Regions from separate parts of the Peribacillus sedimenti genome, predicted to be linked through region 2. Evidence: riboswitches for the same ligand, from Rfam matches in the RefSeq annotation. Region 2 holds a riboswitch; each other region holds the start of a gene.
What was found. Region 2 has a riboswitch for thiamine pyrophosphate ahead of thiW (energy coupling factor transporter S component ThiW). Riboswitches for the same ligand answer to the same signal wherever they lie in the genome.
Positions count from the first base shown of each region.

Region 1: another riboswitch for thiamine pyrophosphate. It lies ahead of V1500_RS16675 (3-oxoacyl-ACP reductase); the one in region 2 lies ahead of thiW (energy coupling factor transporter S component ThiW).
Region 3: another riboswitch for thiamine pyrophosphate. It lies ahead of thiT (energy-coupled thiamine transporter ThiT); the one in region 2 lies ahead of thiW (energy coupling factor transporter S component ThiW).
Region 4: another riboswitch for thiamine pyrophosphate. It lies ahead of thiC (phosphomethylpyrimidine synthase ThiC); the one in region 2 lies ahead of thiW (energy coupling factor transporter S component ThiW).

Region 1 is NZ_CP143547.1:3,383,396-3,385,598, forward strand. It holds gene V1500_RS16665 (sensor histidine kinase) at 1-45, opposite strand, end outside; gene V1500_RS16670 (response regulator transcription factor) at 35-709, opposite strand; TPP riboswitch at 998-1,106, shown strand; gene V1500_RS16675 (3-oxoacyl-ACP reductase) at 1,181-1,942, shown strand; gene V1500_RS16680 (M20 family metallopeptidase) at 2,020-2,203, opposite strand, start outside.
Region 2 is NZ_CP143547.1:1,724,557-1,726,759, forward strand. It holds gene thiD (bifunctional hydroxymethylpyrimidine kinase/phosphomethylpyrimidine kinase) at 1-455, opposite strand, end outside; gene thiW (energy coupling factor transporter S component ThiW) at 424-945, opposite strand; TPP riboswitch at 1,097-1,202, opposite strand; gene V1500_RS08505 (hypothetical protein) at 1,573-1,848, opposite strand; gene V1500_RS08510 (tetratricopeptide repeat protein) at 1,934-2,203, opposite strand, start outside.
Region 3 is NZ_CP143547.1:986,218-988,420, reverse strand. It holds gene V1500_RS05050 (DUF3243 domain-containing protein) at 1-119, opposite strand, end outside; gene V1500_RS05045 (helix-turn-helix transcriptional regulator) at 292-753, opposite strand; gene thiT (energy-coupled thiamine transporter ThiT) at 868-1,452, opposite strand; TPP riboswitch at 1,559-1,662, opposite strand; gene V1500_RS05035 (cation diffusion facilitator family transporter) at 1,805-2,203, shown strand, end outside.
Region 4 is NZ_CP143547.1:3,181,067-3,183,269, reverse strand. It holds gene thiC (phosphomethylpyrimidine synthase ThiC) at 1-1,271, opposite strand, end outside; TPP riboswitch at 1,409-1,523, opposite strand.

The DNA.
Region 1 (2,203 bases), 1.7 Mb from region 2:
CCGTTTGCGCAATTCGTGGAAAAAAGAACGGAAGTCAATTTTCAATTTTATACCCTACCCCTCGTATACTATGAAGCATGTCATATTTCCCCACACTATCCAGTTTTTTTCGAAGCAGTTTCACATGTGCATCTATGGTTTTCATCGATACATCGGAATCATATCCCCAAATCCGATCCATGATGACTTCTCTGGTAAGTACCTGACCTTTATTCTGGACAAGTAAATCCAATAGCTGAAATTCACGGGGGCTAAGCTGGACTGCTTGTTGTGCCCGCCTTAAAACCTGGCTTGACCTGTTTAAAACAATGTCATGAAATTGAGTTTCCTCCTCCAGAATCGGGGCATAATTCCTGCGGGAAAGTGCCCTCAGACGAGCAAGCAATTCATCTATTTCAAAGGGTTTTACTAAATAATCATCCGCCCCTGAATCCAGCCCCGCAATCCGGTCTTCCACAGCATCCTTTGCCGTCAGCATGAGAATAGCACCAGCATATCCCTCTTTCCTTAGCCGCCGGCAAACATCAATTCCATCTCCGTTTGGCATCATCCAGTCAAGGATCAATACATCGTGGTAGCTGGAGACAGCGTAATAATAAGCATCTTCCCCCTCCTTTACCCATTCAGCGTTTATACCTGCTTTTTTCTTCAGCATATAAACGATCAATTCGCCAAGTTTTACATCATCCTCTGCCAAAAGAACATTCATTGGGATAACTCCTTTTCACTATATTTCATTAAAATCCAAAAGCATTTGTATTGCTAGTATTGCTAGTATAGCGTAAAGCTAAGAACAGAATAAAATTAAAGGCGATTGGACCATTCAAAAATAGTCGTGTCAAAAGAAAGACTAATCTTGATAAATTGATTCTAGTAAAGAAAAATGAAAAATAGGTGAAAATCAACTAAATCAATGTGCTCTATTATTTTATTGAGTATAATAGTTCATTTTGTTTTACTTCTATGCAGAGTGTGCTTATGATGAAATAAAGTACATATAAACTACTAGGGGTGCCTAAGTATAGGCTGAGAGAAAAACTGCTGTTTTTTAACCCTTTGGACCTGATCTGGATCATGCCAGCGTAGGAAAGTAGGCTTCTTAAAACAAAGACTAATCTTTGCTGATAAGCCAGGTCCTTTTTGGGATCTGGCTTTTTTGCATTCTGGAGGAGAATAAATGATGAAATTAAGCGAACAAATCGTGTTGGTAACTGGAGGAAGCCGAGGTTTGGGGGCTGAGACTGTAAAAGCGTTTGCCAGGGAAGGTGCAAGAGTCGTAATTAACTATTTTGAAAGCTTTGACAAGGCTGCGGCTCTTCAGCAATCATTAGGAGAAAATGCGATAGCCATAAAGGCTGATATTCGAAATCCTGAAGAGGTGCAGCATATGTTCGAGGAGGCTAAGCGGTTCTTTGGAAACCCCGTTACAACCATTGTCAATAATGCACTTGTCAATTTCCGTTTCGATCCAATCGCTCGGAAAGATGCATCCGCCATTGCCTGGGATGATTACCATTCCCAACTGGAGAGCGCAGTTCGAGGTTCTTTACATACCATTCAGGCTGGACTTGAAGACATGAAGGAAATGGGGTTCGGACGAGTGGTCAATATCGGTACTAACCTGTTCCAAAACCCTGTCGTTCCATATCATGACTACAATACCAGCAAGGCTGCACTCCTAGGCTTTACCCGAAATATGGCCAACGAATTGGGGCAATTTGGCATTACTGTCAATATGGTCTCCGGAGGATTGTTAAAAGCGACTGATGCTAGCAGCGCAACCTCTGCTGAAGTATTCCAGCTCATTGAATCTTCGACGCCTCTCAGGAAGGTAACCGAACCAGCAGAGGTCGCCGATACCATAGTCTTCTTTGCATCTGAGTGGGCAAGGGCCGTCACTGGACAAAATCTGGTCGTGGATGGCGGGCTGGTAATGGATTAACATTACGTCATCCTATTTCCACACTTAAATCGGTAAAAAAAAAGACCCTCTCAATATTCCGAGGGTCTTTCCTTTCCCTATACACTGAATGTTTTTTGGCGCTTGAACTCATCCTTTATTTGCGCTAATAGCCCAGGATTTGTCAACACCTCATACCCTGTTAACGCCATTGCCTTCGCTCCCAAAATCATCGCTTCTCTTCCCTGCTCGCTCATGGATGCGTCACGGAATTCGTACGTATGGCATGCGTAAGCTTCGTTC
Region 2 (2,203 bases):
TTGGATTGAAGCACTGTGCCAACCAGGACCTCCGCTTCCGGAATATTGGGGGTGATCACGGTGGCAAGCGGAACCAGCCTGCTTTTCAAAGCTTCCACTGCGTCTTCCTGAAGCAGATGGTGGCCGCTTTTCGAAATCATCACAGGGTCTAAAACAATATGTTTGGGCTTGTATTTTGCCAGTGTTTCAGCAACAGTGTTTACGATTTCTGCCGTACTGAGCATTCCGATTTTGACAGCATCCACCTGGATGTCATCAAAGACCGCCTCAATCTGGTCGCGGATCATGGAAGTGTCGATATTTTGGACAGAACGGACTTCGACGGTGTTTTGGGCGGTTACCGCTGTAATTACCGACATTCCAAAGACACCGTTCGCTGAAAATGACTTTAAATCGGCCTGGATGCCTGCTCCGCCTCCAGAATCAGAGCCTGCGATTGTTAATGCTTTTTTCATAAATGAATCCCTCCAAATAACGGTTTTTTAAGAAGATTTTTAAAATCATGAATGCCATGGCCGCTCCTGTAAATGAACTAAAGATGAAAGCGGGAATAAAACCGAATAGAGTTACTTTTTGCCCCAAAAACAGGACAGCGATCGGGTAGCAGGCGATGGCACCGATTATGCCTGTGCCGATTATTTCACCAACAGCTGCCAAGCCAATGCTCCTCGTCTGCCTATAAAGAATGGCGGCGGCAAAAGCACCGATCATGCTTCCCGGAAAAGCGAATACTGAACCGGTGCCAGCCATATTCCTTAAAACTGATACGATAAAAGCCTGGGCAACTGCATAAAACGGGCCGAGCATGACTGAAGCCAAAACATTGGCTAAGTGCTGGAGCGGAAAAATCTTTACAAATCCAGCCGGAATATACACAAATGAAGAAGTCAATGCTGTTGCTGCTGTAATCATTGCCGTCAAAGTAAGCTTTAGGATCTGGACCATTCAGAGTTCCTCCTTAAACGTTTTAATGCATGGCTTAAGCAGACACTTCCCGGGCAGGGGAGCAAGCAGTTGCAATTAAGTATGCAGCCGAAGGAAAAGCAAAAAGCCCCGCTTCGGTGAAAGAAGCGGGGCATAAGGTTCTAAAATGAATGAACGAAATGCTTCACTTCCCTCCGCCGGCATGATCCGGTTCAGGTTCAAAGGGTCTAGAACATTCGTTCAATCTCAGCCTTTTACAGACTCCCCCAGTGACTGCTGGTTATTTAATTATTGTTATCATATCACAGGGCTGGCAAAAAACAACCTCTCTAGGTTTGAATTCTAAACGCACCACGCCATAATGACCGGATCAATTTTACAAGCATTTTGCAACTTTTTCGTGACAGAATCGTTTAATAAAAAAACATGACAAAAAGGGGGAGGACGAAGTGAAAGAGGCATACTGGTATTTTTTGTCAGCTTTTATCATGTATATTTTAAGTTTTATTTGCGGGTTCACAATTGGCCTGTACATATTTTTTGCCGTTATTTTATCCATTCTCCTTGGAATCTCAAAACTTGTCGGCCACCATGGCGTCCGGGGGCCAGCGGCGGCTGCCTTTTCGCTGTGGCTAGTGTCCGTAAAATTCATTGATGATTATTATTTGTTTTTCCCCATAGCTGTTTTTCTTTAGCAAGATAGAAAAACATAAACGGAATTTTTTTCATAGCGTCACCATAAAAAGAACGGCCATAAAGCCGTCCATTAACTCTTGTATTGTTTTGATATCTTTTGTTTTTCCAGTTTGAAAGGTAAACACCATGAATGTTTTTCGGATTGAGGTCGCAATCCTTTCGGGCATCACACTGGAGGATAAATTGGACGGGAAGTGGTATGGTCAATGCTCGAACCATTGCCGGCAAAGTCGGCTGTACCTCCTGCTGAAATGGCAAAAACGGCCAAAGATAAAATCAACAAGAATTTCTTCATAAAATCTGCCCCTTTTCATTAAGATATATATTTTATTGCATCTTCAAACCTTCTAGTCTTCTGGAGGTGCATGGCTAGCAGATAAGAGAAGGTATGAAGCTCTTGCCGGTATTCACTTGAGGATTTCAGGACAGGCAGGAGCTTATTCTCAAGGTAGTCATATCCTTTAGTTTCCTCACCATTTATAAGGCTGAGATAAAAGGTGGAAATCATCCTGTATATTTGGTTCCCTGTTTCCTTCGAGGCCTCCATAAGCTTGTTGAAGGCAACTCTTGCATTTGCATGATC
Region 3 (2,203 bases), 740 kb from region 2:
TCTTCAAAGCTTCTTAAAATATCATCCATCTCTTGTGAAGGAATCTTATCTAATGCCTTGTCTACATTATCAGTATTTATGTGTCCATCCTTTTGGACTACATGTTCCTTTTCAGCCATAACACTCTTCTCTCCTTTTTTCTCTGACCTTTGATGAGACGAATAATTTATGAAAAACAAGCAGGTGCAATATGTTCCTCTTACAATCCTTCCACAATATGTATGAAATAAAACGGATTTTTTCAATTCTGGGATTGTAAATTATTCCAATCGCCAAAGGCTTCAACGACCCTTATCGTTTTTCGTCCTCAATCAATTCCTCAAATCTGGCTTTAGCCTCATTTTCTTCGAAGGTACTGTATATACGGTAGTTGTCCTCATCAAGTATCCGAAAATGATGGCTAATCATATTTTGCTGCAGGATATAGCTCTGATCCCGCGCAATCACTTTCCACCAGACCTTTCCGCCAAGGGTTTTCTCCTTCCGGTAGTTTAGCCCGTCTCTTGCAATCGTCTCGGCTACTTCAAGCGGGTCTCCTCCCAATGCCGACTGCAGGACCTCACTCTCCCGAAAAAGGGCACATACAGCTACTATCACCGTCCATCCGGCAGTTGACCGGCCCTTTTCAATTTGTACCAGTGTTTTCTTAGAAACCCCGAGAACTTCCGCCATTTTGTCTTGGGTATAGTCCATTTCTACTCTTACCAATTTTATTTTATCCGTGATAATGCTTATAACAGTCTGTTTATCCATGTTCCGCCTCTGTCATTTTTAGTGTAATTTTACACTGAAAATGACCAGGGATTCAAGGCGGCGGATTTTGGATACAAATCAAAAAACCGGCCCACAAGGAACCGGTTATAATGCTTATGACTGATATGATTTTCTTAGTAGAACTTTTGCTGCAGCAGAATATAACATAACGACTACTATTGCCGAAAGTATGAAGCTCGCAAGCATATAAGTGCCGTTGTAGATTAACGAATAGAGTGCTACAGGCTGTCCCTCTGGAGCATAAGAACCCCAGAAGATTATTCCCGCGGCAAAATGGCATAAGAAACGCAGAAAACTTCCGATGAAAATGCCAAGAACAGCATAGGTGTACGCTTTTGTTCTTTTTCCAACTTCAAGGTTGCCATTCACAGAGTTCGTAAACAAGCCTGCCGCTCCTACGAGTGTAAATGCAAGGAAGTATTCAAGAAAACCCTGGGCTGGATGGACAACCTGAGCGTAAGTAAGGACCATTTGGAGCATTCCCAAAAGAAATCCCGTCAACAGGCCCCCTTTCAAACCCCAGCGATAAGCCATCAGGAATACGGGAACCATTGCAATGGAAACGGACCCCCCTTGCGGCCAAATCCTTGAAAAAACGACTCCTGATACCCAATCGAGCAGCAACGCCAGCGCTGCAAAAACCGCAACTTCTACCATAAATAAAGTTTTATTTTTCATGATTTCCTCCTTCTCCATTCAAGAGAAGCATTCTGGAGCACTCCCGGCATAGCTTTTATCAACAAAAAAAGCAATACCAGGGCGGTAATGGACAGTCCCAGTATTGCTTGATCCAAAACCACATCCCTACGCTAGCATTAACTAACAGGTTCTTAGGGTCAGAACTCACTCGCTCACTCTCAGCCTTTTTTGGCTCCCCTTGTGGACGTATTATTTTTTTATCCTCGGTAAAAATATACTACTAGTTTGTTATAAGTTCAAGACTTATTTCCGGCTTTTGATCCAGATGAAAAGCAAAGCAAAAGTGTCCCCTGTTCCCGCTTTTATTCAAATACAGCATGGAGGTAACGGAATGAATCATGATACCAAACAGGCGTCTGCTGAAAAAGGAGCCTATATAAGCATTGCTGCATATATTTTTCTCTCAGCCCTAAAATTAACAGTCGGACATATTGGCGATTCCAGAGCGTTATGGGCTGACGGATTAAATAATACTACTGATATTATCGCTTCCCTGGCAGTACTAATAGGATTAAGAATATCCAGGCGTCCTCCCGATGAAAATCATGCTTATGGTCATCAAAGGGCTGAAACGATCGCATCCCTTGTGGCGGCGCTTATCATGATAACTGTAGGAATCCAGGTAATATATAATGGATTCCAGGCCATCTTTAACCATTCACAGGGAAAACCGGACATGGCTGCTGCATATACCGCTTTATTCTCTGCCATTTTCATGTATGCCATATAC
Region 4 (2,203 bases), 1.5 Mb from region 2:
AGAGTATAAAATGGCGCTTCATGGCATATTTCTAATTGCTTATCCATGTTTTCCTTAATAAGGTGCAAGGGGACGTGTCCTGGCCCCTCGACCATTACCTGTACATCATGTTTCCATGCTATTTTAGTCAGCTCTCCCAGAGTCTCCAGCTCTGCAAACTGGGCTTCATCATTTGCATCCGCAATGGAGCCAGGGCGTAAACCATCCCCTAGAGAGAATGCGACATCATAGCATTTCATGATTTCACAGATTTCTTCGAAGTGAGTATATAAAAAGTTCTCTTTATGATGATAAAGGCACCATTGGGCCAATATAGAACCACCACGAGACACAATTCCTGTTAGTCGCTTAGCAGTCAGAGGAACATACCGCAACAGGACACCAGCATGGATCGTAAAGTAATCCACACCTTGTTCGGCTTGTTCTATCAAGGTATCACGATAAATTTCCCATGTGAGGTTTTCAGCCACTCCATTTACTTTTTCAAGGGCTTGATAGATGGGAACGGTACCAACAGGCACAGCCGAGTTCCGAATAATCCATTCTCTGGTTGTATGAATGTTTTTACCGGTTGATAAATCCATAATTGTATCAGCACCCCAGCGTGTAGCCCAGGTCATTTTTTCAACCTCTTCATGAATAGAAGATGAAACGGCTGAATTGCCAATATTGGCATTGATTTTGACATGAAAATTACGGCCGATGATCATAGGTTCAGATTCTGGATGATTAATATTAGCGGGGATGATCGCTCTGCCTCTTGCGACTTCTTCGCGAACAAACTCGGGTTTCATATTTTCCCTTATTGCTATGAATTCCATTTCTGGAGTGATGATTCCCTTTTTTGCATAATGGAGCTGGGTGACGTTTTTCCCTTTTTTTGCACGTAATGGTTTCCTTCTTAACCCTGGAAACAATTGATGATTGGCACGGGGGTCATTCTCCGCTATATAACCATTATCTTCAGGCTTAATTTTACGGCCTTCATATTCCTCCACTTCTCCTCTTTCAAGAATCCATGCATTTCGAAGAGCTGGAAGACCCTTTGCAATATCGACCTCATAATTAGGATCTGTATAAGGGCCGCTTGTATCATAGACACGTACTGGCGGATTCTCTTCTTCACAATATTTACCGGTTGTCGGACTCAACTCGATTTCACGCATGGGAACTTGAATATCTGGTCTTGATCCTTCCGCATAAATTTTTTTACTGCCTGAAAAATTGGACATGATGGATATGTTTTTTTCATTTAACGCCATGGTGGACATGAATATCTCTCCTTTTTGAGGTTTTTAAGGACGAGATCTGAATCATACCAGCAGTAATAAATCAGAAGAGAAAAGAAAAAGCTGAATCCATTAATAAACGGACCCAGCTTATATGTAGAAATTGTAAATACTGAATGAAAATATACATATAACTTCCCTACGCTGGCATGATCCAGATCAGGTCCAAAGGGTCAAGAAACTTTAACGTGTTTCCCTCTCAGCCCAACTTATTGGACTCCCCCAGTTATTGCTATTAAATTGTGATTTCAGTATACATGAGTTTTCAGAAAACGCAAAGAATTTTGATTAAATAGTGATATAAATATCTAAATTAGTAAACATTTCCTATCTTATGTTACATAGTATTCTTATACTTTAGCTTGAAATACTTTCAAATCCTTTTTACGCAGTTAATCCTTTATGAACTGACCGAATTTTAAAAATATTGGCAGAATATTATTTATATTGCTATTGTAAGTTAAAAAATTCTATATTATAACCCAGCGATTAAGAGTATTCAGGAATTTTTATATCCGAAACCGTAGAGTTAATAGGTTAATTAACAGATATTTTAAATAAAGAAAATTGGGATTATTGGACAGAAAAAGGTGATGATGAAGCAGCAAAAATAGTGAATTTGGTTAAAAAAAGGTGTCTGACCCTTGGTATACCATCTCATCTGTTAGATATAGGGGAAAAAGTAAAATAGCTATTTAGCATTCATTATATTTATAAGCACTAATGCAGCTGAAATAATTGCATACTCCGCAGATTTTCTCATTTGGATATATACAATGGAAGCAGGAATATACTCGTTAAACCAAGAAGAAGTAAATGGTTAAACCAGTTTACCGCGTTTTCCGTCCACACATATTTCATCTTAGTGGTTTTCCCTCCTTTCCGTTGTTTAGCCTAGTACAATATACTTTACA